One region of the Klebsiella sp. PL-2018 genome, then DNA from elsewhere that is predicted to be linked to it. Evidence: predicted binding sites of a transcription regulator. Region 1 holds the regulator's gene; each other region holds the start of a gene.
What was found. The regulator LexA, encoded in region 1, represses DNA repair genes until DNA is damaged. The targets are predictions, from matches to a motif close to TNCTGTATGTACATACAGNA.

Region 1 (7,722 bases):
CGGCATCTCCGGCCCGGTTGCGGCCTGGAGCGTTCCGGCGAATATTGGCGAACTGACCCTGACGCTCACGAGCGAAGTGAATAAGCAAAAACAGATTTTTGCGCCGAACGTGCTGATTCTCGATCAGAATATGACGCCATCCGCGTTCTTCCCCAGCAGCTATTTTACCTATCAGCAGCCCGGCGTAATGACCGCGGATCGGCTTGAAGGCGTCATGCGCCTGACCCCGGCGCTGGGGCAGCAGAAGCTTTACGTGCTGGTCTTTACGACGGAAAAAGATCTACAACAAACCACGACTCTGCTTGATCCGGCGAAAGCTTACGCTAAAGGCGCGGGCAATGCCGTGCCGGATATTCCAGACCCGATTGCCCGCCACACCACCGATGGCGTGCTGAAGCTAAAAGTCAAAACCAATAGCGGCTCCAGCGTGCTGGTTGGTCCGCTGTTTGGCTCTTCCGGCAATGGCCCGGTGACCGTTGGCAATACCGCAGCGCCGGTTGTCGCGCCGGCCCCGGCTCCGGCGGCGAAAAGCGAACCGATGCTTGATGACACCGAAACCTATTTCAACAACGGCATTAAGCAGGCGGTTGCGAAAGGCGATATCGATAAAGCCCTGAAATTGATGAACGAAGCTGAACGTCTTGGCTCGAAATCTGCTCGTTCCACCTTTATCAGCAGTGTAAAAGGCAAGGGGTGACCGTCTCCCCGCAATGCTGATGTTTAGGCACAGCCTTTAGGTGCGTCCGTCAGGGCGCACTTTTTTTTAGCGCGCCGCAGCCTCTGTTGCACGGCTGTTGCGCGGATGATCGTATATTGACGTTTGCCCGCCCCCGATGCCCCATTCTGCGATACAATACCTTTACGTTATGTACCGGAGATTCAGGCATGCCACATCCTGCGCTTACGCAACTGCGTGCGCTGCATTATTTTGCCGCTATGCCCCCGCTGGATGCGCATCTGCGCGACTGGCTATTGCTGGAAGACTCAATGACCAAACGCTTTGAGCAGCAGGGGAAGAAAGTCAGCGTCATCATGGTTAACGAAGGTTTTGTTGGACGCGACGCGCTGGCCGGTGAGGCGCCCCTGTTACCGAGCGAACCCCGCTACTGGCTGCGGGAAATCATTCTTTGCGCCAACGGTGAACCCTGGCTGGCCGGGCGCACGATAGTGCCCGAATCAACGCTGAGCGGCCCCGAACTGGCGCTGCAACAGCTGGGGCAAACGCCGTTGGGCCGCTATCTCTTCACGTCATCGACGCTAACCCGTGATTTTATTGAAATTGGTCGTCATGCAGAGCTGTGGGGGCGTCGTTCCCGCCTCCGGTTGAGCGGCAAACCGCTGCTGCTGACGGAACTGTTTTTGCCTGCATCGCCGTTGTATTAAGAGGAAAATGAAATGGAGTGGAGTCTGACGCAGAACAAGCTGCTGGCGTTTCACCGCCTGATGCGTACTGACAAACCGATTGGCGCGCTGCTGCTGCTGTGGCCGACGCTATGGGCGCTGTGGGTGGCGACGCCGGGGATACCGCCGCTATGGATCCTCGCCGTTTTTGTCGCCGGCGTCTGGCTGATGCGCGCCGCAGGCTGCGTGGTCAACGACTATGCCGATCGCAAGTTTGACGGCCACGTCAAACGGACGGCCCGCCGCCCGTTGCCGAGCGGCGACGTTAGCGAAAAGGAGGCGCGGACGCTGTTTGTCGTGCTGGTGCTGCTTTCGTTTCTGCTGGTGTTGACCCTGAACACCATGACCATTCTGCTGTCGGTAGCGGCGCTGGCGCTGGCATGGGTATATCCGTTTATGAAGCGCTATACCCACCTGCCTCAGGTCGTGCTGGGCGCGGCGTTCGGCTGGTCGATCCCGATGGCCTTTTCGGCGGTCAGCGAATCGCTGCCGCTGAGCTGCTGGCTGATGTTCCTCGCCAATATCCTGTGGGCGGTGGCCTACGATACCCAATATGCGATGGTCGATCGTGATGATGACGTCAAAATCGGTATCAAATCGACGGCGATTCTCTTTGGCGACAACGATCGCTTAATCATCGGTATTTTACAGGTGGCGGTACTGGGTCTGATGGCCGCGGTAGGCTGGCTGAGCGGGCTGGGCTGGGAGTATTACTGGTCGTTGTTTATCGCCGCGGCGCTGTTTGCCTGGCAGCAGAAGCTGATATTTAAACGCGAACGCGATGCCTGCTTTAAGGCGTTTATGAACAATAACTACGTGGGGCTGGTGCTGTTTCTCGGCCTGGCGATGGGATATATGCAGTAGCGCTGTGGGTTTCCCGGCTTGCGGCGTAAACGCCTTAGCCGGGCTACAAAACCGCAGGGTCCGGTAGCCCGGCGCAGGCCGGGACATTTCTTTAAACGTTACGCTTCATCCTGGGTAACGCTTTCAATCGTTAATCGCACATCCGAAGTAATCAGATCCGCCAGCATGCGGTAGATCTTCAACGTCTCTTCCGGCTCGGCGTCCCCGGTATCGCTGATATAGCCTTCGTCACGCAGGGTCAACACCAGCGTGCTGAACACCGCCTTATCGAAGAACTCCGGCGCGTTGATGCCGTGCAGAACGGACAGGCGCTGCGCCACGGTGCGGCTCTCTTTCTCCAGCGAACTGCGGTTGATTGACGGGTTAGCGCTCAGCAGCCAGAAGGTAATGGCGTAGCGCTGCAGCGTTTCGCGCGCGCCTGCGGCCAGCAGTTGCAGAGAACGGGCATGAGACGGATTGACGCTCACCTCATCGTCGTTCAGGGCGATGAGGCCCTGACGCTGCATCTCAGCGAGCAGCGCATCGACGACGCCCGCCAGCTCCGCTTTTTCCCAGCGCAGGAACAGCTCGGCCTTCAGGAACGGATAGAACATCTCGACGTGACGCAGGATTTCGGCACGGGTAATACGACGATGCTGAGTGACGATGGCGGCTAACAGCGACGGCATCACCAGCATATGGGCGATGTTGTTGCGGTAGTAGGTCATCAGGACGGCCTGCTCGCGCGGCAGAATGATGATATCGCCAATGGTATCTTTCTCAACTTCGAACTTGTTCATCTGCAGCGCGTGGTCAATCAGCTCGCTGGCCGAAGCCGCAGGCGTAGTCGCATCCGCTGAATATGGCACGTTGCGCAGCAGGGCGAGATAGCACTCCAGCTGCTCGGTGAGCTGCTCGCGGGTCAGTGAACGCTGACGCGATGCCAGAAGCGCGGTACAGCACAGGTTCATGGCGTTAGCCGCGCCGGCATTATTGATGCGCACCATCAGATCCGAGGCGATATTATTCACCGTCGGGGTCAGCCAGGAAGGGCGAACCGCTTCGATAGGGTCGATAGACTCGCGCCAGTCCGGCACATGCTGGTTCAGATAGGCCATCAGCGGCAGGGGTTCGCCGAAGTTAACGTAGCCCTGGCCGAGATTTCGCAGCTTGCTCAAGCCGCGCAGCATCTGCGGCAGGCTCTCTTTCTCTTTCGTCGCACCGCGTAGCTCTTTGGCGTAGGTACCGACCTCCATCACGTGCTCGTAGCCGATGTAAATCGGCACCAGGGTGATGGGGCGATTACCGCCGCGCAGCATCGCCTGAATGGTCATCGACAGGGTGCCGGTTTTCGGATCCAGCAGGCGTCCGGTACGCGAACGCCCGCCTTCAACGAAATACTCCACCGAATAGCCGCGGCTGAACAGCTCGCCGAGATATTCGCGGAATACGGTTGAGTAAAGCTTATTGCCCTTGAACGTGCGGCGAATAAAGAACGCGCCGCCGCGACGGAAGATCGGACCGGCGGGCCAGAAGTTCAGGTTGATACCGGCGGCGATATGCGGCGGCACCAGGCCCTGATGATAAATGACGTAAGAGAGCAGCAGATAGTCCATATGGCTGCGGTGGCACGGGACATAAACGATCTCGTGGCCTTCATGCGCCAGCTGGCGCACGCGCTCGGCGTTATGCACGTTAATGCCCTGATACAGCCGGTTCCAGGTAAAGCCCAGCACGCGGTCGGTCAGGCGAATCATCTCATAGGAGAAGTTTGCGGCGATCTCTTCCATCAGGGCGATAGCGTTTTGCTGCGCCTTTTCATGAGAAATTTTCTTGCTGCGTGCTTCGTCTTCTACCGCACGGGCAATGGCTTTCGACGCCAGCAGTTTATTAAACAGATCCTGGCGCGCGGGCAGGCGCGGGCCGACCGCCGCCAGACGCTGACGGGCGAAGTGCATGCGCGCCACGCGGGCCAGCTTCTGGGCGATGGTTTTATCGGTACCGTGTTCGTCCGCCATCTTACGCAGCGAGACCGAAGGCGAGAAACGGACAAAGCTGTCGCGGCCCAGCCACAGGACGGCGAAGAATTTCTGAATGCCGTTGAGCATGCGCAGCGGCGGGTTCACCTCGCCTTTTTCACGCCCCGGCGCGCGACCGAACATCACCGAAACCGGCACCATCTGCACGTCAAGATCGGGATGGTTGCGGTGCAAATCCAGGTAGTCGTGAAAGAGCTTGATAGACTCTTCTTTCGGCGTGTAATAGGTAAACACGCGCGGTCCGCCGTGGATAAATACGTAGCGCGGAAGCAGGCCGCCGTCGATCTCGAGCGGCTCCAGCGGGTCCGGTAACTCATGTTCCAGACATTGCGCGCGCAGCGTCAGCAGGTCCGCCTTCGAATTGTAGGGCAGGACATACATAATGGGACGCGAGGTATCCAGGCCTAATTCCTGAGCAGGTTGTGCCGGAATCGACTTGCTTTTTACCAGCGCCCTTAATGGTAAATTCAGTAATTTATAGTAAATTCGTTGCCAGCCAGACATAGACGATGTGAAGCCTCTGGTTAATCATGCAAATGCGCCGCAAGAATAACAGAAAGTGCGCAAAATTTCCGTTGTAACGCGGCAAACGCGTACACTCATTGACGTCATTTACATAAAAAGGTTTGTTTGATGGCCAATAATACCACTGGGTTAACCCGAATTATTAAAGCGGCAGGGTATTCCTGGAAAGGATTCCGGGCGGCGTGGGTCAACGAGGCCGCCTTTCGTCAGGAAGGCATCGCGGCCGTTGTTGCCGTGGCGATCGCCTGCTGGTTAGACGTCGATGCCATCACCCGGGTGCTGTTGATTAGCTCGGTCCTGCTAGTGATGATAGTTGAAATTATCAATAGCGCGATTGAGGCGGTTGTTGACCGTATTGGCCCTGAACATCACGAGCTGTCGGGGCGAGCGAAAGACATGGGATCGGCGGCGGTATTGCTGGCGATCATCATCGCGCTGATCGCGTGGGGAACGCTTTTATGGGCAAACTACCGCTAACGCCTGGCGTAGCGGCTCGCAAAACGGAAAGAAACTCCTGATTTTTGTGTGAAATGTGGTTCCAAAATCACCGTTAGCTGTATATACTCACAGCATAACTGTATATACACCCAGGGGGCGGAATGAAAGCGTTAACGACCAGGCAGCAAGAGGTGTTTGATCTCATTCGGGATCATATCAGCCAGACGGGCATGCCGCCGACGCGTGCGGAGATTGCTCAGCGCTTGGGGTTCCGTTCCCCAAACGCGGCGGAAGAACACCTGAAAGCGCTGGCGCGTAAAGGCGCAATCGAGATCGTTTCCGGCGCCTCCCGCGGTATTCGTCTGCTGACGGAAGAAGAAACGGGTCTGCCGCTTATTGGCCGCGTCGCGGCGGGTGAGCCGCTGCTGGCCCAGCAGCATATCGAAGGTCACTATCAGGTCGATCCGGCTATGTTTAAGCCGAATGCCGATTTTCTGCTGCGCGTTAGCGGGATGTCGATGAAAGACATCGGTATTCTTGATGGCGACCTGCTGGCCGTCCATAAAACGCAGGATGTGCGCAATGGCCAGGTGGTTGTGGCGCGCATCGACGAAGAAGTTACCGTGAAGCGACTGAAAAAGCAGGGTAACGTCGTTGAACTGCTGCCGGAAAACAGCGAATTCTCGCCGATCGTGGTGGATCTTCGCGAGCAAAGCTTCACTATTGAAGGCCTGGCCGTCGGCGTTATCCGCAACGGCAACTGGCAGTAATCTCTTCACCTCGCGGCATCATCACCTGATGCATGATGCTGCGCCGTTTTTCCTCATTTGGGCTCTTTCTCCATGCTTTTTAACGCCGCCGACAAAGCCCTGTGGCGCTTAGCGCTGCCCATGATCTTCTCCAATATCACCGTTCCGCTGCTGGGGCTGGTGGATACCGCCGTTATTGGCCACCTCGACAGCCCGGTTTATCTGGGGGGCGTGGCGGTTGGCGCAACGGCGACCAGCTTCCTCTTTATGCTACTGTTGTTCCTGCGAATGAGTACCACCGGACTGACGGCGCAGGCGTTTGGCGCAAAAGATCCGCAGCGGCTGGCGCGTGCGCTGGTACAGCCGCTGGGCCTGGCTCTGACCGCCGGGGCGGCGATTGTGCTCTTACGGATGCCGTTAATCGACCTGGCGCTGCATATCGTCGGCGGTAGCGAAGCCGTGCTCGAACAGGCCAGACGCTTCCTGGAACTCCGCTGGCTAAGCGCGCCGGCATCGCTGGCGAATCTGGTCCTGCTGGGCTGGCTGCTGGGCGTGCAGTACGCCAGAGCGCCGGTGATCCTGCTGGTAGTCGGCAACGTCCTCAACATTGTGCTCGATTTATGGCTGGTGATGGGCCTGCATATGAACGTGCAGGGGGCGGCGCTGGCGACGGTCACCGCAGAATACGTCACTTTCTTTATTGGCCTGCTGATGGCGAGACGCGTGCTGGCGCTGCGCGGCGTTTCCCTGTCGATGCTGAAAAACGCCTGGCGCGGCGATATACGCCGCCTGCTGGCGCTGAATCGCGACATCATGCTGCGCTCGCTGCTGCTACAGCTCTGCTTCGGGGCGGTGACGGTATTTGGCGCCCGCCTTGGCGCCGATATCGTCGCGGTCAATGCGGTCCTCATGACGATGCTGACCTTTACCGCCTATGCGCTGGACGGTTTTGCCTACGCCGTGGAGGCGCACTCCGGGCAGGCCTACGGCGCGCGCGACGACAGCCAGCTGCTTGCCGTCTGGCACGCGGCCTGCCGCCAGTCAGGGATGGTGGCGCTGGCGTTTGCGCTGATTTACGGCCTTGCCGGTGAGCAGATTATCGCTTTGCTGACCTCGCTGCCTTCGCTGCAGCAGCTGGCCGACCGCTATCTGGTCTGGCAGATGATACTGCCGGTCATTGGCGTCTGGTGCTACCTGCTGGACGGCATGTTTATCGGCGCGACGCGGGGGGCGGAGATGCGCAACAGCATGGCGGTAGCGGCGGCGGGGTTTGCCCTGACGCTGCTGACGGTACCGACGCTCGGTAACCACGGACTGTGGCTGGCGCTGACGGTCTTTCTCGCTCTGCGCGGCGTTTCTCTGGCGGTTATCTGGCAGCGCCACTGGCAGCGCGGAACCTGGTTTTCGTAATGCATTTGGCGCATCTGATGGTTAAAGATTCCGAATAATAAATCTTACTCAGGATACTCATCTATAGTTAAGTCATGTCCGGCACACAGCGGGCTGTTCATTCACCGAACGATAACCGAACGATGAGGAATGCATGATGAATAAAGACGAAATCGGCGGTAACTGGAAACAGTTCAAAGGTAAAGCGAAAGAAAAATGGGGCAAGCTGACCGACGATGACATGACCGTCATTGAAGGCAAACGCGACCAGCTGGTGGGCAGAATTCAGGAACGTTACGGTTACGCCAAAGACCAGGCAGAGAAAGAAGTGACCGACT
Region 2 (7,722 bases), 1.6 Mb from region 1:
GGGCCATCAGCTTAACGCGCTTGCCAAAAAGGTCGCGTACCTCTTCAGGGGCCCCGGCAATCATCTCAGCCTGCGAGCCGCCATGCATACGCATCAAGCTAACCCAGCGGTCAAGGCGGCTGGCAACACGACGCTGCAGCTTTTTGTCCTGCCAGAAATCCCCTTCAGGGATCTGCCACCCCATTTCCTCCTCCAGCCACAATCGCCAGCCTTTCGCCTGCGCTTTTTTCTCCTGGCACTGCTGCTGCCAGCTCTGTACTAAAAGTTTTTGCCGTGCAGCGCTGTCGCTCTCCAGCTTGCTGATCGTCGGGGCTGTTTTACTGCCCTGCTGGATAATGTGCAGGGCAAGGGAGTGAAAAGTACGCGCAGAGATCTCTTCAGTGCCCAGGCGCTCGCGGATGCGCTCATCCATCTCCTGCGCGGCTTGCCGACCAAACGCCAGTAGCAGAATTTGCTCAGCCGCCGCCTCGCCACGGGTCAATAACCAGCCTGCGCGCGCCACTAACACGGAAGTTTTACCGCTTCCGGCACCCGCCAGAACTAATAACGAACGCTCGCCGTTTACGACTGCGCGTGCCTGAGCCGGATTCAACGGCGATGATTCCACTGCGGCAAAAAATCCGCGGTATTGCTCCAGCATGGATTCCGTAAAAGTTTGGTTATGCTCGAGCCTGGCTTTTTCCGTATTACTCAACCAACTCTGGCATTGCCGCCATAGCTCGCGGCAGTTATCAAAAGCATCAAGACGGACTGTCGGCACTGGTAATCCGCTCAGCGCATGGCGTATTTTGCGCTGAATATCGCTTACCTGCTGACGCGTCAACCATTTACCTTCCGCGCTGGAACGCGCCACTTCCGCCAGCTGCTGGCGAAGTACATCAGCGGCAATATCGCTCATTTCCGCGCTCCACTGCTGCCAGAGCGTGTTCAGATGATGGTAAAAGCGCTGGGTTTCACTCCATTCGGTACCGTGCAAACGCACAACTTTCTCGCCCGGTAGGGTAAACTCCAGCTCCCCCCAAACCAGCCCACGCTTGCAATGAATTGATAATAACTGATTGAAAGGTATAAGATATTCATGGCTATCACCGGAAACCTTTACTCCGGCATTAAGAAGTTGCACCCTGTCATAAGGATGCTGAGCCATACGCTTGCCCAATGTTGTCGCTCTAAGTTCCATATAATGTCGAATTTCAATCAGGTTGGATGTTTTTAAGTTTAACCGCCAGCGACCGGGTGCTCCAGCGTAAAAAACGCTACAATGGCCGTGCCTTATTATCCACCGTATTAAGCAGAGGGTTTATGCGTACCGTTCTGAATATTTTAAACTTTATCCTTGGCGGATTCGCCACCACGCTCGGCTGGCTTCTGGCGACGCTGGTCAGCATTGTGCTGATCTTTACCCTGCCTCTCACCCGCTCCTGCTGGGAGATAACAAAACTCTCTCTTTTTCCCTATGGGAATGAGGCCGTTCATGTCGACGAACTCGATCCTCAGGGAAAGAATAGCCTGCTAAACGCGGGTGGGACACTATTGAATATTTTATGGTTTATTTTCTTTGGCTGGTGGCTGTGCCTGATGCATATCTTTTGTGGTATCGCCCAATGCCTGACTATCATTGGCATCCCGGTTGGTATCGCCAATTTTAAAATCGCCGCTATTGCTTTATGGCCAGTAGGCCGACGAGTCGTCTCCGTCGAGACCGCTCGCGCCGCGCGTGAAGCCAATGCGCGTCGCCGCTTTCAGTAATTGAATGGAATAGAGAAATGCTCACCCCCCTGCTACGCCGCTATACATGGAACAGTGCCTGGTTATATAACATCAGGATATTTATCGCACTCTGCGGCACGACCGCATTTCCCTGGTGGCTTGGCGAAGTAAAACTCACGATTCCTCTAACACTCGGGGTGGTGGCAGCGGCGCTGACCGACCTTGATGACCGCCTGACAGGACGTCTGCGTAATCTGGCCATTACCCTCGTGTGCTTTTTTATTGCTTCAGCCTCAGTGGAACTCCTTTTTCCCTGGCCGTGGTTATTTGCGGCGGGATTAACCGTTTCAACAATCGGTTTTATTTTGCTCGGCGGCCTGGGCCAACGCTATGCTACCATCGCCTTTGGTGCTTTGTTAATCGCCATCTATACCATGCTGGGCGTTACGCTTTACAGCCACTGGTATCTTCAGCCGCTGTTTTTGCTGGCTGGCGCGGTGTGGTACAACTTACTTACCCTCTCCGGACATCTGATTTTCCCTATCCGTCCTCTTCAGGACAATCTGGCACGCAGCTACGAGCAGTTAGCTCACTATCTGGAGCTTAAATCACGCCTGTTCGATCCGGATATTGAAGATGAAAGCCAGGCTCCGCTGTATGACCTGGCGATAGCCAATGGCCAGCTTGTGGCCACGCTGAATCAGACGAAAGTTTCCCTGCTGACTCGCCTGCGCGGCGATCGCGGGCAGCGCGGAACGCGTCGCACTTTGCAGTATTACTTCGTGGCGCAGGACATCCACGAACGCGCAAGCTCATCGCATATTCAATACCAAACGCTGCGCGATCATTTTCGCTACAGTGACGTGATGTTCCGCTTCCAGCGTATGCTGTCAATGCAGGCGCAGGCCTGCCAGAAACTGTCTCGTGCCATCCTGCTACGCGAACCCTACCTTCATGACACTCACTTTGAGCGCGCTTTTATGCATCTTGACGCCGCGCTCGATCGCGTAAAAGCCAGCGGCGCACCGGCAGAACAGATAAAGGCGTTGGGATTTTTGCTTAATAACTTACGCGCCATTGACGCCCAGCTGGCGACAATTGAATCCGTCCAGACGACTGTCCAGTCCAGTAACAATACGGAACACCTGTTAGCCGACGACCAACCTGGCAGTTTCAGCGATATCTGGCTGCGCCTGCGCAGTAATATGACCCCAGAGTCAGCTCTGTTTCGCCATGCGGTTCGAATGTCATTAGTCCTGTGCGCAGGTTATGCATTTATCCAGTTAACCGGACTGAACCACGGTTACTGGATATTGCTGACCAGCCTGTTCGTATGCCAGCCAAACTACAACGCCACTCGTCACCGGCTGGCGTTAAGGATAATAGGTACGCTCATCGGCGTAGCGATTGGCCTGCCGGTGCTGCTTCTCGTCCCTTCCGTCGAAGGCCAGCTGCTTTTAATTGTCCTGACCGGCGTGCTGTTCTTCGCGTTCCGTAATGTACAGTACGCCCATGCGACCATGTTCATTACCCTCCTGGTTTTGCTGTGCTTTAACCTCCTGGGGGAAGGTTTTGAAGTCGCCCTACCGCGTATATTTGATACGCTGATCGGCTGCGCTATCGCCTGGGCCGCAGTCAGCTTTATTTGGCCAGACTGGAAATTCCGCAACCTGCCCCGAGTACTTGAACAAGCAATCAATGCCAACTGCCGATATTTAGATGCCATACTCGAGCAATATCATCAGGGGCGTGACAACCGTCTTGCCTATCGTATTGCGCGAAGAGCGGCGCACAGCAGGGACAGTGAGCTGGCATCCGTTGTATCAAACTTATCAACGGAACCCAGAGCGGGCTCGCAAATGCGGGAAACCGCTTTTCGGTTGTTATGCCTGAACCACACTTTTACCAGCTATATCTCCGCCCTGGGCGCACACAGGGAAAAGCTGACAACGCCAGATATTCTGGCGCTGCTGGACGATGCCGTTTGTTATGTTGATGACGCGCTGCACCACTCACCGGCCGATGAACAGCGGGTACAGCAAGCTTTAACAAGCCTGCAAACCCGGATACAGCATCTTGAACCTCGTGCCGATAGCAAAGAGCCGTTAGTGCTTCAACAAATCGGGCTGCTACTGGCGCTGCTGCCAGAGATTTGCCGGCTACAGCGACAGGTTGAGATTCAACCTGAATAGCTCTCACTCTCCCGCATCTGTTCCGTTGCCCACTTCTCAAGCTCCTGACGCTGCTGCGTCGGGAGCGTGGCAGCATGAACGCCTTCAATGGCACCCTGTAAGGAATAAAGAATATTCACCGTTAGCGCTTTATTTATTTTTCGTAACCTCAACCAGGCTTCTTTGGCCCCAAGCTTACGCAGCATTAATTCATCCGTAATGCCTGAATTAATCAACTGTAGCTCCATATGAAAACTGATATTTGGCAAATTTTTTAATCTTCCGGAATGTCGCTGCCGGTGTTTTTCATGACGCGCGCTCTGTAATGACAGCGCCGATAAATGAAAAAGCATTTTGCTATCCCGCCAAAGTTCCTCATCAATATGATAATACTTCAGCGCGACCAGACGACCATTCTTCTGCATCTTCAACAGCGGGTTTTTATGCGCCACGCGGTACTCCGAGCTCTGCTCGCAAACCCGAAGATAGATTTCCCCCTCAGCCATCATGGCAAACACGGTGTTATCTATCGCCAGGCTATAGCCACCAAATAAGGGCCGACAGCTTATTTTTCCTAATGGAGACAAACATGCCCGAAACTGATGGATCCTAAGACATATAAGTTTCTTCATGATTATTCCTTTGTTAATCATGTAAATAAGACATAAATGTGCTAACGGATCCGTTAAAAGAGAAAATAAGTGACTTCTCTTCATGCGGCAACATGAATTATCTGTTCATTTTAATAAGCGTGTTTTTTTTGCGAGCCGCTTTCAGAAAATAGTCATTTGATGAAGTTAAACGCGGGAAAGATAAAATGCTTAATTAATATTCATCACAGTAGCGAACAGAGAGCAGGGCATCCCTGTTCGCTCATAGAGCGTTAATGCCATCATTTATGAGAAGAATTTAGCCAGGAAGAAAGCGCGACAATCATGAATTCACATTGTGTACGCGCGGACATCCGATGCGACCGGTGCGGGTTCACTCCCGGCGACGTACAAATTTCATCCAGCAACAGAGAAAATAGGGTTGATCTTTCACCCTGCCGCATATACTGTATATGCATACAGTAACCCACAGGCGGGATAGACTATGTTTACATCAGCTCACGCAAATCGTTCACCACTGACTTCTACTTCAGTACGTCGTCGCTCTCATGACGCTGCCGAACAGCCAGCTAATGGGCTGATCAGTGAAATAGTCTATCGAGAAGACCAGCCCATGATGACGCAGCTGCTATTGCTTCCTTTATTACAACAGCTTGGCCAGCAATCGCGCTGGCAGCTCTGGCTGACGCCACAACAGAAGCTGAGTCGCGAATGGGTGCAGTCGTCCGGTTTGCCGCTGTCGAAGGTGATGCAGATCAGCCAGCTCTCCCCCGCTAACACTCTGGAATCCATGGTTCGCTCACTGCGCACCGGAAATTATAGCGTCGTTATTGGCTGGCTATCAGAAGAACTGAGCATTGAGGAACATGAACGCCTGGTTGCCGCTGCAGAAGAGGGTCACGCGATGGGCTTTATCATGCGTCCGGTAAGAAATACCGATCAGCCTGGCAGACAACTTTCTGGGCTAAAAATTCACTCAAACCTGTATCATTAACCGAGTTTAGGATTAATCCTGGAATTTTTTTTGCCCTGGCGCGAGATGGGCTTTCTTGAGCGGCATTTTTGTTAAAATGCTTGTCTGATGCGGCTTCGCGACTTTTTTTGCCTCGATTAAGTTCAACCGTATTTGTTAAACATAGCGTACACAACCCTTTTTTTTCATATGCCTGACGGAGTTCACACTTGTAAGTTTCGAACTAAGTTGTAGACTTTACATCGCCAGGGGTGATCGGCTTACGCTGCATGTATCAGCATAGTTAACAACAAGTCACGCCCCGGGTGAAGGATTTAACCGTGAGGTCTTCTGAACCTTCATGGCGAATTTTGGATGATAATGAGGCGCAAAAAATGAAAAAGACAGCTATCGCGATTGCAGTGGCACTGGCTGGCTTCGCTACCGTAGCGCAGGCCGCTCCGAAAGATAACACCTGGTACGCAGGTGCTAAACTGGGCTGGTCCCAGTATCACGACACTGGTTTCTACGGTAACGGTTTCCAGGGCAACAACGGCCCGACCCGTAACGATCAGCTGGGTGCTGGTGCGTTTGGTGGTTACCAGGTTAACCCGTACCTCGGTTTTGAAATGGGTTACGACTGGCTGGGCCGTATGGCATACAAAGGCAGCGTTGACAACGGCGCTTTCAAAGCTCAGGGCGTTCAGCTGACTGCTAAACTGGGTTACCCGATCACTGACGATCTGGATATCTATACCCGTCTGGGTGGTATGGTTTGGCGCGCTGACTCCAAAGGTAACTACGCTTCTACTGGCGTTTCCCGTAGCGAACACGACACTGGCGTCTCCCCGGTATTCGCGGGCGGCTTAGAGTGGGCTGTTACTCGTGACATCGCAACCCGTCTGGAATACCAGTGGGTTAACAACATCGGCGACGCTGGCACCGTTGGTACCCGTCCTGATAACGGCATGCTGAGCCTGGGCGTATCCTACCGCTTCGGTCAGGACGACGTTGCTCCGGTTGTAGCTCCGGCGCCGGCTCCGGCTCCAGAAGTGACTACCAAGCACTTCACCCTGAAGTCTGACGTTCTGTTCAACTTCAACAAATCTACTCTGAAACCAGAAGGCCAGCAGGCTCTGGATCAGCTGTACACCCAGCTGAGCAACATGGATCCGAAAGACGGTTCCGCAGTTGTTCTGGGCTACACCGACCGTATCGGTTCTGATGCCTACAACCAGCAGCTGTCTGAGAAACGTGCTCAGTCCGTTGTTGATTACCTGGTATCCAAAGGTATCCCGTCCAGCAAAATCTCTGCTCGCGGTATGGGCGAATCCAACCCGGTCACTGGCAACACCTGTGACAACGTGAAAGCTCGCGCAGCTCTGATCGACTGCCTGGCGCCGGACCGTCGTGTAGAAATCGAAGTTAAAGGCTACAAAGACGTTGTAACTCAGCCGCAGGCTTAAGTTATCTCGTTAATAAAAAACCCCGCATTGCGGGGTTTTTTTTACCTTAAATTCCGCTATCAAAAGCAGCAACGCACCGATAGCCCGACGCTTGCGTAGCTACTCTTTACCTAACAGTACCTGCAAATCATGCTTCAGGCTGGACATCTTGCTGGCATACTTCTCTTTATGCTCAGCATCCTCAATCAACTGCACAATGGTTTCCGACAGCGTTTTACCCCGTCTTTGCGCCAGACCCGCCAGACGCTGCCAGACCATGAACTCCAGGTCGATAGACTTTTTACGCGTATGCTGATGCTCCGCGTTAAAATGACGCTTACGTCGGGCGCGGATAGTCTGCTTCATGCGGTTTACCAGCGCCGGATTGATATGCTGCTCAATCCAGGTATTCACCAGCACGGGTTCATTTTCGAGCGTCAGTAATAAATCGACGGCGGCTTGCGCAGCGCTGGCTTCAATGTAGCGGGTAATAAGCTCACCTTCCCGGTGCTTTTTTACCAGATAAGTCCATTTCCAGCCGCTTTCAAGATTTTCCAGTTGTTGATATTTCATTGCGATCTCAATGTGACCGTGTAACTCATTTCAGGATATCAGTTTTTTCCTGATGTGCTGAGAATAAATGATCTTTCGTGATGTTGGTAGATTCGTTATCACCGCGACAATCGCAATCCCTCGTGTGCTCGGACGCCGCATAATGTATAATCGCGCGTTTTACATCTGACTAAAAAACAGCGACTTTGACCATTACGAAACTTACCCGAAACGACCTCGCTCCTGATACGGAAAGTTATCAGGCGCTGTTTGCACAAGCC
Region 3 (7,722 bases), 1.4 Mb from region 1:
GCGAGATCGTCCGTTGTCATAATCGACTTGTAAACCATTTTGAAAGCATTTAGGTTTACGAGTATAAACCGAACCAACAATTAACAAAACCCTTTGGAGAGGCTAATGGCTCACCACCCCCGCTGGACAATGTCGCAAGTTACTGATTTATTTAATAAACCATTTCTGGATCTGCTGTTTGAAGCGCAACAGATCCATCGTCAGCACTTCGACCCGCGCCAGGTTCAGGTCAGCACGCTGCTGTCGATTAAGACCGGCGCCTGCCCGGAAGACTGCAAATACTGCCCGCAAAGCGCGCGCTATAAAACCGGTCTGGAATCCGAACGCCTGATGGAGGTTGAACAGGTGCTTGAGTCGGCGCGACAGGCGAAACAAGCCGGTTCAACCCGCTTTTGTATGGGGGCGGCGTGGAAGAATCCGAACGATCGCGATATGCCGTATCTTGAGCAGATGGTGAAAGGGGTGAAAGCGCTGGGGCTGGAAGCGTGCATGACCCTTGGCACGCTCAACGATAGCCAGGCCCAGCGTCTGGCCGGCGCCGGTCTGGATTACTACAACCACAATCTCGATACCTCGCCGGAATTCTACGGCAATATCATCACCACCCGCACCTATCAGGAGCGCCTCGATACCCTTGATAAAGTGCGCGATGCCGGAATTAAAGTGTGCTCCGGCGGTATTGTCGGGCTGGGGGAAACGGTCAAAGACCGCGCCGGGCTGCTGCTACAGCTGGCCAATCTGCCGACGCCGCCGGAAAGCGTGCCGATCAACATGCTGGTGAAGGTCAAAGGCACGCCGCTGGCGGATAACGACGACGTGGACGCCTTTGATTTTATTCGTACTATCGCCATTGCGCGCATCATGATGCCGACCTCGCACGTGCGCCTCTCCGCCGGTCGTGAACAGATGAACGAACAGACCCAGGCAATGTGCTTTATGGCTGGGGCGAACTCGATTTTCTACGGCTGCAAGCTGCTGACCACGCCAAACCCGGAAGAGGACAAAGACCTGCAGCTGTTCCGCAAGCTGGGGATTAATCCGCAGCAGACCGAGGTACTGGAAGGCGATAACGCCCAGCAGCAGCGGCTGGAGCAGGCGTTGATGAACCCGGATACCGAGGAATATTACAACGCGGCGGCGCTATGAGCTGGCAGCACCGCATCGAGCTGGCGCTGGCGGAACGGCAGGCGGCGGATGCCTTGCGCAGTCGCCTGCCGGTGACGCTGGGCGCAGGACGCTGGCTCAGCCGCGAAGGGCGGCGCTGGCTCAATTTTTCCAGCAACGATTATCTTGGCCTCAGCCAGCATCCGGCTATCGTCAAGGCCTGGCAGCAGGGTGCGGACCGCTACGGCGTCGGCAGCGGCGGCTCCGGCCACGTCAGCGGCTATAGCGAGGCGCACCGCGCGCTGGAGGAGCAGCTGGCCGACTGGCTGGGCTATCCGCGCGCGCTGCTGTTTATTTCCGGCTTTGCCGCGAATCAGGCGGTGATTGCCGCGCTGGCGGGCAAAGAGGATCGGATTGTCGCCGACCGTCTCAGCCACGCTTCGCTGCTGGAAGCCGCCAGCCTAAGCCCGGCGCAGCTGCGGCGTTTTCAGCACAACGACAGCCGCCATCTTGACGATTTGCTGGCGAAACCGCTATCCGGCCAGCAGCTGGTGGTGACCGAAGGCATTTTTAGCATGGACGGCGATAGCGCGCCGCTGGCTGAGGTTTCTCAGGCGGCGCGGGCGGCCGGCGCGCTTCTGCTGGTTGACGACGCGCACGGTATCGGCGCGCTCGGCGAAGAGGGGCGCGGCAGCTGCTACGCGCAGCAGGTACGCCCGGATCTGCTTATCGTCACCTTCGGTAAAGCGTTTGGCGTCAGCGGCGCGGCGGTGCTGTGCAGCGAGGCGCTGGCGGATTATCTGCTGCAGTTTGCCCGCCATCTGATTTACAGCACCGCCATGCCGCCGGCGCAGGCGGTGGCGCTGAGCGCCGCGCTGGCCGTGATTCGCAGCGACGAGGGTCAGCAGCGGCGGGAAACGCTGGCCGGCCATATCGCCGACTTTCGCCGGGGAATGTCCCACTATCCCGGGGAGCTCACTGATTCCGGCAGCGCGATCCAACCGCTGATCGTCGGCGACAACGCCCGCGCGCTGCGGCTGGCGGCGCGTCTGCGTGAGGAAGGCTGCTGGGCGACGGCCATTCGCCCGCCGACGGTCCCCGTCGGCAGCGCGCGGCTGCGCCTGACGCTGACCGCCGCGCACGAGTCTGCCGATATCGCCCGCCTGCTGGAGGTGCTGCATGACGGCGGTGAATAAGCGCGCCGTCGCGGCGGCGTTTGGCCGCGCGGCGGGACATTACGCTCAGCACGACGAATTACAGCGCCTTAGCGCCTCGCTGCTGCTGGAACAGCTCGATATCAAGACCTTTCCTGAGGTGCTGGACGCGGGCTGCGGCCCCGGCAGCATAAGCCGCTTCTGGCGCGATGCAGGGAGCCGGGTGACGGCGCTGGATCTTTCCGTCGACATGCTGGCGGAGGCCCGCCGCGGAAACTGCGCGCACCGCTACGTCGAGGGCGACATCGAAGCGCTGCCGCTGGCGGACGGCTGCGTTGATCTGGCGTGGAGCAACCTTGCGGTTCAGTGGTGCGACAATCTCGCGACCGCCATTGATGAGCTGTCCCGGGTCGTGCGGCCCGGCGGCCGCGTGGCGTTTAGTACGCTGCTGTCAGGTTCGTTACCTGAGCTCAATCAGGCCTGGCGAGCCATCGATGAGCGGCCGCACGCCAACCGTTTTCTCAGCGAGCAGGCGGTGCGTCAGGCGCTGGCCGGTCGCCGCGCCAGCGGCCACGTCCACGCCATCACGCTGCCGTTTCCCGACGCGCTCAGCGCGATGCGGTCGCTTAAAGGCATTGGCGCGACCCATCTGCACCACGGACGCAGCCCTGCGCCGCTCAGCCGCGGCAAGCTGCGGCAGCTCCAGCTCGCCTGGCCGCAGCAGCAGGGCCAGTGCCCGCTGACGTATCATCTTTTTACAGGAGTTATCGAACGTGACTAAACGTTTCTTCGTTACCGGCACCGACACCGAGGTGGGGAAAACCGTCGCCAGCTGCGCGCTGCTGCAGGCGGCCAATCGCGAGGGATTTAAGAGCGCGGGCTACAAACCGGTGGCTTCCGGCAGCGACTATACGGCCCAGGGATTACGTAATGAGGATGCGCTGGCTTTACAGCGCAATAGCCGCGTGGCGCTGCGCTACGAGCAGGTCAATCCGTTCACCTTTGCTGAACCGACGTCACCGCATATTATCAGCGCTGATGAAGGGAGACCGATTGACGCCGCCGCGATTTCTGCTGGCCTGCGCGAGCTGGAAGCGCTGTCCGACTGGCTACTGGTGGAAGGGGCGGGGGGCTGGTTTACGCCGCTGTCAGAAACGCTGACCTTTGCCGATTGGGTACAGGAAGAGCGGCTGCCGGTGATTTTAGTGGTCGGCGTTAAGCTGGGGTGCATCAACCATGCCATGCTGACCGCTCAGGCGGTGCTACAGGCCGGACTGCCGCTGGCGGGCTGGATAGCCAACGATATCCAGCCGCCCGCCAGGCGCCATCCTGAATATCTGGCAACGCTGAAACGCGTGCTGCCCGCGCCGTTTCTTGGCGAGATCCCGTGGCTGGCGGAGGCGGCTCAGCGCGAGGATCTCGGTCAGTATCTCGACCTCAGCGCGCTGGATCGGGCGTCATCCACTTCGCCAGCAGCGGGGCATCCAGCTGGATAACGTCTCCCTGGGCTACGCTGCGTCCACAGTGCAGCAGACAGAAACGATCCGCCACCCGACGAATAAACGGCAGGTGCTGTTCGGCGATCAGCACCGTCAGGCCAATATCGCGGTTCAGGCGCATCAGTAAATCCCCGAGCTTGTGCAGGAAGCGCTGGCCGCCGCCGCGCGAAGGTTCGTCGAGGATCAGCAGGCGCGGACGGGTTATCAGCGCCCTGGCCAGCGCCAGCTGATACTGATCGTCGGCGCTCAGGGTAATCCCTTTACTTTGGCGCAGAGCGTACAGCTCGGGGAACAGATCGTAAATCTCTCCGGCGACCGCTGACGCCGGTTCGCCGCCCGCCGCAAGGGCAATGTGCAAATTTTCCTCCACGCTCAGCTGCGAAAAAATCCGTTTATCCTGCGGTACATAGCCAATGCCGATGGCGCTGCGCGACTGCGCGGAGAGCGGCATCAGGTCATAGGGCGCCGATCCTCCGTCCTGCCAGGTGATAGTGCCGCTGGCCACCGGCAGATGACCGGTAATACAGTTGACGAGCGTGGTTTTCCCCATTCCCTGGCGCCCCATGACGCAAGTGCATTTACCGGGTTTGAGCTCAAGGTCAACATTCCACAGCGTGTGCTGGCTTCCGTAATAGTGGTTCACGGCGCGTAGACTCAACATAGACGTTTTCTCCTTTCCTGGGATAGCAGGCGACGAGAAGATTCTGCAAATCTCTTGCCAGGAAAAAGAACTCTCGGTATTTGCTGGTCAATACAGGTGCGACCGGGCACAAGCGGACCGACCTTGCACTTTCCCGGTGCCCGCGCGCTGAAATGTGGTGCAAAAAATAACAAAAAATCTAGCCACTCTTCGCCAATAAACAGCAAAAAAAATTCAATTAATTTTTTTCGCGGCGGGTTTGGTCGGGGCGACGGGTTTTGTTCGGGTGGCTCGGGTCATGGGCTGCAGACAGTTATCCACTATTCCTGTGGATAACCTTGTGTATTAGAGTTAGAAAACTTGCGGTAAGCTAGAGAGTACGCGGCCTGCGGCCGAATTGGCGCGAAACCCGTCTTTTATTAAATTCTATTAAATATCAATTATTTAAATAAAATCAATGCCTGTAAGAAAAGTGTCACCGACTGCCATAAAACATTCATCCCCTCGCTTGACAAATGTTAAATGGTCATACTTTTTGGGGATAACCCTGAGGCGTGGTCGATTATCCCGTAAAGCGGTTTTTATTCGTCCATGTTGGCGGTAAAAAGCGCTAATTAGTCCGACTACGATAATACGGCACTGTTTTTATATCCAGTATTTTTTATTGGCAAAAGCTGAGCCGGCGAGTAGAATTAAACACCTGCCGTTCAACCCTTCTTCAGGTTCTGATTGATGAGTAAACCGTTCAAGCTGCATTCTGCTTTCCGTCCCTCCGGCGATCAGCCGGAAGCCATTCGTCGCCTGGAAGAGGGGCTGGAAGATGGCCTGGCGCATCAAACCCTGCTCGGGGTCACCGGCTCAGGTAAAACGTTTACCATCGCCAACGTCATTGCTGACCTGCAGCGTCCGACGATGGTGCTGGCGCCAAACAAAACCCTGGCGGCGCAGCTATACGGCGAAATGAAAGAGTTCTTCCCGGAGAACGCGGTGGAGTATTTCGTCTCGTACTACGACTACTACCAGCCGGAAGCCTACGTGCCAAGCTCGGACACCTTCATCGAGAAAGATGCGTCGGTGAACGAACATATTGAACAGATGCGTCTGTCGGCGACCAAAGCGCTGCTGGAGCGTCGCGACGTGGTGGTGGTGGCCTCGGTCTCCGCTATCTACGGTCTGGGCGATCCGGATCTGTATCTGAAAATGATGCTGCATCTGACGGTCGGCATGATTATCGACCAGCGCGCTATTTTGCGCCGCCTGGCCGAGCTGCAGTATACCCGCAACGATCAGGCCTTCCAGCGCGGTACCTTCCGCGTGCGCGGCGAGGTGATTGATATCTTCCCGGCGGAGTCTGACGATATCGCGCTGCGCGTTGAGCTGTTCGATGAGGAAGTTGAGCGCCTGTCGCTGTTCGATCCGCTGACCGGTCATATTGAGTCGACGATCCCGCGCTTCACCGTTTATCCCAAAACCCACTACGTCACCCCGCGCGAGCGCATCGTCCAGGCGATGGAAGAGATTAAAGTTGAACTGTCGGAGCGGCGTAAGGGACTGCTGGAGAACAACAAGCTGCTGGAAGAGCAGCGTCTGAGCCAGCGTACGCAGTTCGACCTCGAAATGATGAACGAGCTGGGCTACTGCTCGGGGATTGAAAACTACTCGCGCTATCTGTCGGGCCGTGGGCCGGGCGAACCGCCGCCGACGCTGTTTGACTACCTGCCGGCCGATGGTCTGCTGGTCATCGATGAGTCCCACGTCACGATCCCGCAGATCGGCGGTATGTACCGCGGGGACCGGGCGCGCAAAGAGACGCTGGTGGAGTACGGTTTCCGCCTGCCGTCGGCGCTCGATAACCGTCCGCTCAAGTTTGAAGAGTTTGAGGCCCTGGCGCCGCAAACCATCTATGTTTCGGCGACGCCGGGAGCCTATGAGCTGGATAAATCCGGCGACGAGGTGGTGGACCAGGTCGTCCGTCCTACGGGGCTGCTGGATCCGGTCATCGAAGTGCGTCCGGTAGGCACCCAGGTCGACGATCTGCTCTCGGAGATTCGCATCCGCACCGCGATCAACGAGCGCGTGCTGGTCACGACGCTGACCAAACGCATGGCGGAAGATTTAACCGAATATCTGGAAGAGCACGGCGAACGGGTGCGCTACCTGCACTCGGACATCGACACCGTGGAGCGCATGGAGATTATCCGCGATCTGCGCCTCGGCGAGTTTGACGTGCTGGTGGGGATCAACCTGCTGCGTGAAGGTTTGGATATGCCGGAAGTGTCGCTGGTGGCGATCCTGGATGCCGATAAAGAAGGCTTCCTGCGCTCTGAACGCTCGCTGATTCAGACCATTGGCCGCGCGGCGCGAAATATCAACGGCAAAGCGATTCTCTACGGCGATAAAATCACCCCGTCGATGGCGAAAGCGATCGGGGAAACCGAGCGCCGCCGCGAGAAGCAGCAGGCGTACAACGAAGAGCACGGTATCGTTCCGCAGGGTCTGAATAAGAAAGTGGTCGATATTCTGGCGCTCGGTCAGAATATCGCGAAAACCAAAACCAAGGGGCGCGGCAAGTCTCGCTCACCGGTTGAGGCGGATGTCGTCGCGCTAACGCCGAAGGCGCTCCAGCAGAAGATTCACGAACTGGAAGGGCAGATGATGCAGCACGCGCAGAACCTGGAGTTTGAAGAGGCGGCGCAAATTCGCGACCAGCTTCACCAGCTGCGCGAGCTGTTTATCGCCGCTTCGTAGCGGCGTTGCCAGATAAATATCGCCCGGGCCTTACCGGGTCTTCGGGCGATGGACGGGATGTGTTTTTCGTAGGTCGGGTAAGGCGCCAGCCGCCACCCGACAGAAAAGCGGGCACATGAGCCGAAACGCTTTGGTTATTTGTTGCCCCTCTGTCGCGATTTTCCGTGATGCTTAATGTTGGCTTAATCTTGTTTGGCGAAACTATCCTCACTTTACTGAGGATAGCGCCATGCAAAAATTAACCTTCCGCGAATACCTGGCAGTCACCTGCGCGTTTGTTATCGTCGTTGCCTTTTTCCATCAGTGGGTGCTGACGTTCTGACGCGAAGCTTTAGGGAAGAGTACCCAGGCGCGAACGCCGGGCCCGGGCTGTCGGTTATGTAAAAAGAACTGCGCGTCGTGCAGCTGGGCGATGCGGGTGACGATGCTTAACCCGAGACCAATACCGCCATAGCGGCTGTCCATGCGGACGAACGCTTTGCTTAACTCACCGCTTTTAGCCTCATCAATTCCCGGGCCTTCATCCTCAACGGCCAGAATGGGCGTTGGGCCAGGCGCTATCGACACTTTAATCGTC
Region 4 (7,722 bases), on a different replicon from region 1:
CCCGTTGAGTTACGGTCGTCGCGGTGTTGACGTTCCGCGGGAAAGCACCGGACCGGCTGGCCCGTGAAATCTTCACCCGCTTGAGAACTGCCGCCGCAGGGGCGGTCACACCACGGCACGGGGCGGGCGTCCGGGCCTGGCGGAACAGTTTTTGTCGGCCTTTCGGCAAAAAGTTTTTCGCCAGCGCCTGCGTTGCCTGGATGCCCGGAACGGGTTGTGGTGGACTTTGCCCCCGGTGGAAGGGCATAAGCGGGGAAAGACACGAAGGCAGAAGGGAAGACTTCACGCTGCCACGACGAGGCGCGGCGAGCGTAACGGCGGGGCGCCTTACAGCCCGGCGCCGTCTGCCGGGGTGCGACAAGCGCAGGCCACGGCGCGAAAAGGGGCGGCGACGCCGTGTACGGCGTCTGCAAGCCTGCCCTCGCGTCAGGGATGGACACCCGTTGCCCGGCGGTTTACCGCAGGGCCGGGCGGAGACAGCGAAGCTGGCTCAGTGCGCAGCATGACAGCCGCCCGGACGCCCGCGCTGGCATTCCGTTGCCCGTTCATCTCAACAGGCAAAAGAAGAACAGCAGGAGCAGGAACAGCAGCAGGAAGACGAATACTGACAGCATCAGCATGAATATCTCTACAAAACACCAGACAAACCAGATACCGAATCGACGCTTCCGATGACACCTCCCCCGGACACACCGGACGGCAGACGGCGGCGCGTCAGCGCAGCCGCTGGCGGCAGGCCCGTGGCCTGCGGCATGGGTTTTTCGCGCGCGAACAGACGGCAACGGGATAACACCGCCCACGCGGGGCGGCGTTCCGGTCAGGCAGACGGCGAATCCAGCACAAGTTGCAGCGTGTCCAGCGCCGCTTTTGCGGCTCCGCTTTCGTCGTCGATAGCGTCCAGTCCGGCGCGGATAGCCGGTAACAGGGCGCGGAGTTCGTTTTCGGGAATGCCGATGTGACGTGGTGCGCGTTCGGCGGCAATCTGGCGCAGTTCCCCTGTCACAAATCCCTGATTGATACCGTAGCGATACAGAATATCGCAGTCGGCTTCCCCGATAGCCTGAAGCACACGCTCTGCCTCGGCAGCGGTCGGGTTGTATTCCGCGCCCATTTCATGCACATCTCCGGCAGTCCAGGTGATGATGGCTAATTTTTCGTTGTTTTCGTGCTTTTTCAGCAATTCAATGCAGATTTCACTGACGGTTCCGTACATCATTTTTGCTCCGGTTGCGTTTTCGTTAATTCGGTTAAGGCGGGGCGCATCGCGCCCCGTGCGGGTATCAGTCAAGGGCGCGGTAAATGGCGCTGGCCTCGCGGTGGGTGGCAGCAAAGGCCATGAGCTGCTCGTAGCGGTTCACGTAGTCGCGGCTGGCTTCTTCCTCGTCGTGGTGGCTGTGCATCCATGCGCGGTGGTTAAGCACCATCGCGGTGATGAAAATACCCGCCGCATCGCCGGACATTTCCCCCTCAAACCAGTTATCAGGGTTGTTAACAACAACGCGCTCATCTTCCGGTGCGAGGTAGCCCGCGCCATCCGGCAACTGGTTAAACACCCACTCGCACCCGTCATAGCCCTGAATGTACTTGTCGGCGTAGGCATAAATGCAGCCCTCGGCCCTCACGTAGTCCGCACCAAACAGCGTGGGGAGAAAATCGAACAGCGCAGACGGGCGAACAGGGGTAGCGGTGGTAGCAGACTGAGCGTGTAACATAATGAGCCTCCGGCTTAACATGAGAAGCGACACCGGGCGGTGCCGTGACTCCAGACAAGACGGGCGGTCAGTCACGAATGCAGGGGCGCAAGGGAAGCCGCAGCCTGACGCGCACGGCGGACGGGAGTTGCAGGGGGAGTCCGCGCCGGCGCGGGCGAGCAACCGGAAAATCACGGCGGACGGGAAGGAGGTACCGGGTGACCGCCGCGTTCATTTTACCCTTGCATTCGTGACAGCCCGGCTACGATGGAGTCACGGCAACGGCCGCACACGCACGGGGCAGGCAAAGGGCGTTTATCACCACAAGGCCCGGCAACAGGCGGGCCGGGTAATGCGGAGCCGCCCGGCGACATCCTTGTTGCCTGTTCTCATCCCGCGCCGGTAAAGGCGGGGAAGGTTCTTCCCTTCCCCGTGCGTTTAATCGTCCTGCGCCAGTCCGTTGCGCACGCCGATAATCATGTTTTTCAGCGCGGCGCGGTCGAACCAGCGACGGGCCGGATCGCCAGGAATAATCAGCGTATGCGCCAGAAAGCCCTCGGCTTCGATCTCCTCCTCGCGCTCGTTAACCAGCGTCAGCAGTACCGGGCAAAAGCGGGCGCCGCGCACCAGTACCGCATCCAGCACGGCATCCAGACGATCCGTATCGGTGACGGGCGGCCAGTCGTCGGCGTATTCGTCAGCAAGCAGTCGCCAGTCCCCCAACCCGCGCTCCATCAGTCGCGGCGTGGCGGACGGTTTCAGGGCCGCAGCCAGGCGGTGCGCGTCCTGTCTGGCAATGCTGCAAATCGTGTCAATGCTGCTTCTGAGGAAGGCCAGCAGATCGTCGCACTCCGCACGGGTCAGCCATTCTTCGGCAAACGGCAGGTGCAGGCTCATCGCGTCAGCCAGATGTTCCGGGGGCGCATCGCGTTTCACGGGGTACAGATGCAGCCGGGCAGGGGTTCCCGCCAGTCGCCGGGCGCTGGCGGTCAGCAGTTCCGCCTTGCCGAACGTCAGCGGCTGGCAAAGGTGCGTGACCAGCGTCAGAATTTGCGCGGCATCGAGCGAGCCGCAGGCAACGAGCCAGCCGGGCATGTTTTCGGGCGCGATCTGCATCATGCTGATTTTTTGCGGCCAGCCCGCATCCTGTAGCATCCGGTCGCCGTGGCGCAGGATCAGCGCGTTCAGGGTGTCGTTTCTCATGGTGATTTTCCTTCGGTGAGTGCCCGCCGTTCAGCGGGGCGGTCGGGTTAAGCGGCGATTTCGTTTTCCAGCCAGGCAATATCTTTCTGAGCGTCCGCAACGCTCGGGTAGTGCTTTTGCACAAGGGGCCACGCCTGCGCGTCTTCCCCGCTGACAGCCCTTGCGGCAATATCCGTGATACGCGCCAGCGTATCGGCGGGGACGCTCACGCGCGGGGTATTGCCCTGAATCCCGGCATACAGCGCCTGAACGGTGCGGAATGACACGCCTTCTTCGGTGTGCTCACCTGTCCCTGTGCGCCCGATAAGCGCCAGCAGCGTGTCGGCTTCGGCCTCCGTCATGTTCTCCGCCTGTGCCATCACGTCCTCTTTCGTCCAGACCAGCAGGGCATAGCGTTCGTCATTGCCAAACATGCGTTTCAGTTTTTTGTTCAGTTCCTTACGGGTTCCGTACAGCATGATTTTTTCTCCACTTTCAGGCAGGGCGGCGTCGCCGCCCGGGGTTCAGTCTCTGAATGATTCGTCGAGTAACAGGGCGATATTGAATGCCTCGTCCATCAGGACGCTGATACGGCGCAGGCTCACGCCAGCCAGCCGCTCCGGCAGCCCGTCATGCTGGTAGTGGTACGTGTCTTCCAGCACTTTCAGAGTCGTTTTCAGGTCGCACATGTTGTTGGCCAGTCCGGCCATGTCGCGGCGCAATGCTTCGTGTCCGTCGTAGTTCATTACGCGGCCTCCGGCAGATATTCGTCGTTCGCCGCCGGGGTGTTCACGGCGCGGCGCATCGCGGCCAGGCGTTCGGCACCTTTGCGGTGATACTGCTCCAGCATTTCAATGCCGATGTAGCGGCGTCCGGCACGGAAGGCGGCGACGCAGGTCGAACCGCTCCCGGCAAACGGGTCGAGCACAATCGCGTTCGGCGCACTGAATGACTCAATCAGCGGCTGTAACGCCTCCACGGGTTTCTGGGTGGGGTGAAGCGGGTTGCCGGTATACGGGAACGGCATCACATCCGGCAGCGGGTTAAGCGGCGGGGTCGGGCGGCCTTTCGCCATCAGATACGCCCCTTCATGGCAGTAGTTCACGAATCCCCGGCGTCCGTTGGCGCTGCGGCGGTTCGAACTGTAGTCTTTGGTGAACACAATCTGGCCCACCGCATAGAAGCCCGCCGCTTTCCACGCCGCCATAAAGCGGTCAACGCGGTTCCAGCCGTAGAAGCTGACCATCAGGGCATCTTTTTTGAGGACGCGGTACATCTCCTGCGTGGCAGGCTCCAGCCACTCGTCGGTGACGTCCCCGGCAATCTGGCGCCCTGAGCGGTCTTTGAAGCCCACAAGATATGGCGGGTCGGTGACGATAAGGTCCACGGCGCGGTCGGGGAATCCGCGCATCACGTCAATACAGTTCCCGAGAATGAATCTGGACATAGCAGCACTCCTGTAGCCTGAGGGGAGCAGGAGGCATCACCGCGATACCGTTCCCTGCCGCACGCTGCCTGTTCATCGCGTCCGGTCGCGGGTCAGGCCGACCGTGGAATACCGAGTCGTCGGCCTTATGACGGCGAGGATATGCCGCGAAAGCGGCTTGAAGGGCGCTCCTTAAAGGGCGAGGGGCTGGCGTACACTCTTAACGACGCCGGGCCTGAGCGGAAAATACCGCCCGCCCCGTACAGGGCCGGACGCGAGACACTGGCAGCGGGTGGCAGGTTCATCCCCCCGCGCCGCCCGGCGGTCGCGGAAGAAAAGCGGAGCCGGAGAAAGGCGACGGCATCAGAAGGGCAAAAAACCGGGCAGAGCACCCGGTCTGGAGGATGTCAGCGGGTAATATCCCGCCAGTCGTTTCCGTATTCATCCGTGATTACAGGAGCATCGGGTGCACCCGTTATCACCCACGCGTCGAGAAATTTGAGGCCGCGCAGGATGCTGTTTTCCACGTCATCGAGCAGGATGATGCTGTTGAACCAGACGACACCCTGCGGGTACAGCCAGCGGTGTCCGTCTTCCTCCCGGTTTAACGCTGGCCACCATGTGCGCCCCATCGCCAGAATACCCCTCTCGGCACGCGCCAGGTCGGGCGCGGAGACGAGAAAATTCACCATCATTTCGATGCCATCAACATCGACGCTCATTCCGACAAGCCAGGTATTCATACGCGTTTCACCTCGTCGATAGCGGATTGCAGAGTGTCCCAGTTAAATCCGATACCAGCGTCATGGCTGTCCTGCGCCAGTTCCATCGCAGCGTCGATGTCGTCCTCCGTGAGCGTGGCGTCCAGCGAGAGAAAATCATCAGCCAGCCAGAACGTGCCGCAGCACAGCGCGTCTTCCGGGTACTGCGCCAGTCGGGCAATGAATGCCTTAACGGTCATGCGTCTTTCCATCGTTAGGCCGGGCGGTTTCCCGCCCGCCTCCTGTTCAGCCACCAAAGTGCGCGATATTGTCGATAAGCCATGCCGGGCCGGTCACATCCGGGCAGCAGTCCTCGTCTTCCGGGTCAGGTTCTCCCCATTCCAGACTGTCGCTGAGTTGTTCGGTGATTTCGCCATTGCTGTAGCGCCCGTAACCGCAGTAATCACATCCCTGCTCCGCGTACCAGTGCTCAATCTCTGCGCCGTGCAGCGAACTCAGCGCCGCCACCACGTCTGTATTCACCGGACTCCACGGGGTGTCAAAATCCACCGTCAGCGTGCTGTCGCCGTCGTGGCTGATATTCACGTCATAGCCCGCCGGCCATTTGCAGCCGTAGCGGCTGAGGTAATACATATATGCGGACGGAATACTGTCCAGCAGACCGCCGTTGAAACCGTTCACCTCGATATCAGGACGGGTCGGCAGCACCAGACGAAAATCCATCGGTTCACCGCCCGTGTCAGGGTCAGTGCCATCGCACAGCGTGTTCCACCAGGACTCCGGGTCTTGCGGCCGGAAAATATTGCTCCAGTCGCAGGATTTCTGGCGGTACAGGCGTTCAATCATCGACGTCGTATATTCATCCAGCATCTGCCAGCGTGCGTCGCGGATACCCGAATCCAGCCAGCACTGATGCAGGGTCTGGCAGGTTTCGGTGTCCAGCTCTGCGCCGTCGGTAAACAGCGCCAGCCAGCGCGTGAATGCCTGCGATGCGGGCGTGCTTTTCGTGGCCACACCGTGCGCGGTCAGCGCCGGAAAGGCCGGATAAAGCGTGTCGGTGTCCGGGCGCAGGAGGCCTGCGCAGCCTGCCAGGAAAAGTTGAATCGCTTCCCGCTTTGCCCGTCCGGGCAGGGGCAATGTCTCGCCTTTGATCCACGCGCGCAGATCGTCGGTATTGTGTTGAATCCCGCTGAACGTCAGTCGGTTGGCACACCAGTTCGGCATGAGCAGCTCCTCAGTTGTCTGAGTGGACAGGAGGCATCACCGCGATACCGTTCCCTGCCGCACGCTGCCTGTTCATCGCGTCCGGTCGCGGGTCAGGCCGACCGTGGAATACCGAGTCGTCGGCCTTATGACGGCGAGGATATGCCGCGAAAGCGGCTTGAAGGGCGTTCCTTAAAGGGCGAGGGGCTGACGTACACTCTCAACGACGCCGGGCCTGAGCAGAAAATACCGCCCGCCCCGTACAGGGCCGGACGCGAGATACTGGCAGCGGGTGGCAGGCAGACATATCCACAAAATGCGGGGAAAAAACGGCGACAACCCTGTGGACAACCTCCATTGATCGGATCGAGGACGGGCCTGACAAGTGCCGCAGGCCTGCGGGATCGGCATGGTTATTTCCTGACCAGATGAAAGATCCGGCAGATTGACAGCGGGAAGCGCTATGCGTATCTTCGCTGTATATCCATACAGTTATTTGCGGAGTGCTTATGTTACAGATTTCTGTCCGTTTCTCCCCGGCCCAGGTCAAAGCCATGCCCACCGGCACCTTTGCTGCTCTGCAGCAGGAAATTGAGCGCCGCCTGACGCCACAACACCCGAAGCTGTGGCTGAATATCGGCAAAGGCTCCGACAGCAGCCTGAACGTCAGCGGCGCACGCAATGACCGCGAGAAGGCGGATGTGATGGAAACGCTCGAAGCTATCTGGCAGGACGACAGCTGGTTGCCATGAAAAACGAACCCGTTTTCCCCCGGTCACAGCTGCAGGCCTGTTCCGCATCACCCACGCCGATGGCCATCCCGTTTTTTGCTGACACCTGCCCGGCCGGATTCCCGAGTCCGGCCGGGGATTACGTCGAGCAGGAGCTGGATTTGAACAGCCTGTGCATCCGGCATCCGTCAGCCACCTACTTCCTCCGCGCCAGCGGGGAAAGCATGCGGGACCTCGGCCTGTATGACGGCGACATTCTGATTGTGGACCGGGCGGAAACAGCAGAGGAAGGCGATGTCGTCATCGCCGAAATGGACGGCGGGTTTACGGTGAAGCGCCTGCGGCTACGTCCGCGACCGGCGCTGGAGCCGATGAACCCGGCCTTTCCGACGCTGTACCCGGACACGCTCACGCTGTTCGGCGTGGTGACGCATTTCCTTCATCGCACCCGGTCACGCCTGTAGTCCGGAGAAAACATGTTTGCCCTTGCTGACGTCAACAGTTTCTATGCCTCCTGCGAGAAGGTGTTTCGCCCCGACCTGCGGGACAGGCCGGTCATCGTCCTCAGCAACAATGACGGCTGCGTGATTGCCCGCAGCGCGGAGGCGAAGGCCCTCGGCATTCCGATGGGCGAACCGTGGTTCAGGCTGAAGGCGACGGCAGAACGCCTGGGGATTGTGGTCTTCTCCAGCAACTATTCGCTGTACCATTCGATGTCTGAGCGCGTCATGCGCTGCCTGGAAGCGCTCTCCCCCCGCGTTGAGCAG

Region 2: sulA (SOS-induced cell division inhibitor SulA) is a predicted target of LexA. The motif match lies at 4,937-4,956, and genes of this name have one in related genera.
Region 3: uvrB (excinuclease ABC subunit UvrB) is a predicted target of LexA. The motif match lies at 5,035-5,054, and genes of this name have one in related genera.
Region 4: MKleb_RS28205 (DinI-like family protein) is a predicted target of LexA. The motif match lies at 6,699-6,718, and genes of this name have one in related genera.

The regions. Positions count from the first base shown of each region.
Region 1 is NZ_CP077673.1:390,676-398,397, forward strand. It holds gene malM (maltose operon protein MalM) at 1-697, shown strand, start outside; gene ubiC (chorismate lyase) at 886-1,383, shown strand; gene ubiA (4-hydroxybenzoate octaprenyltransferase) at 1,396-2,265, shown strand; gene plsB (glycerol-3-phosphate 1-O-acyltransferase PlsB) at 2,364-4,787, opposite strand; gene MKleb_RS01815 (diacylglycerol kinase) at 4,917-5,285, shown strand; gene lexA (transcriptional repressor LexA) at 5,408-6,016, shown strand; gene dinF (MATE family efflux transporter DinF) at 6,089-7,405, shown strand; gene MKleb_RS01830 (CsbD family protein) at 7,542-7,722, shown strand, end outside.
Region 2 is NZ_CP077673.1:2,029,107-2,036,828, reverse strand. It holds gene helD (DNA helicase IV) at 1-1,180, opposite strand, end outside; gene MKleb_RS09380 (YccF domain-containing protein) at 1,303-1,749, shown strand; gene yccS (YccS family putative transporter) at 1,767-3,902, shown strand; gene MKleb_RS09370 (TfoX/Sxy family DNA transformation protein) at 3,890-4,513, opposite strand; gene sulA (SOS-induced cell division inhibitor SulA) at 4,977-5,486, shown strand; gene ompA (porin OmpA) at 5,840-6,910, shown strand; gene matP (macrodomain Ter protein MatP) at 7,010-7,462, opposite strand; gene MKleb_RS09350 (AAA family ATPase) at 7,648-7,722, shown strand, end outside.
Region 3 is NZ_CP077673.1:1,807,089-1,814,810, forward strand. It holds gene bioA (adenosylmethionine--8-amino-7-oxononanoate transaminase) at 1-20, opposite strand, end outside; gene bioB (biotin synthase BioB) at 106-1,146, shown strand; gene bioF (8-amino-7-oxononanoate synthase) at 1,143-2,300, shown strand; gene bioC (malonyl-ACP O-methyltransferase BioC) at 2,284-3,039, shown strand; gene bioD (dethiobiotin synthase) at 3,032-3,754, shown strand; gene MKleb_RS08410 (ABC transporter ATP-binding protein) at 3,696-4,418, opposite strand; gene uvrB (excinuclease ABC subunit UvrB) at 5,130-7,145, shown strand; gene pmrB (two-component system sensor histidine kinase PmrB) at 7,446-7,722, opposite strand, start outside.
Region 4 is NZ_CP077674.1:114,219-121,940, forward strand. It holds gene MKleb_RS28160 (DUF1380 family protein) at 818-1,216, opposite strand; gene MKleb_RS28165 (antirestriction protein) at 1,281-1,712, opposite strand; gene MKleb_RS28170 (hypothetical protein) at 2,130-2,894, opposite strand; gene MKleb_RS28175 (DUF1380 family protein) at 2,942-3,352, opposite strand; gene MKleb_RS28180 (hypothetical protein) at 3,398-3,619, opposite strand; gene MKleb_RS28185 (DNA methylase) at 3,619-4,320, opposite strand; gene MKleb_RS28190 (hypothetical protein) at 4,707-5,042, opposite strand; gene MKleb_RS28195 (hypothetical protein) at 5,039-5,260, opposite strand; gene MKleb_RS28200 (DUF1281 domain-containing protein) at 5,307-6,245, opposite strand; gene MKleb_RS28205 (DinI-like family protein) at 6,734-6,976, shown strand; gene umuD (translesion error-prone DNA polymerase V autoproteolytic subunit) at 7,036-7,419, shown strand; gene MKleb_RS28215 (Y-family DNA polymerase) at 7,432-7,722, shown strand, end outside.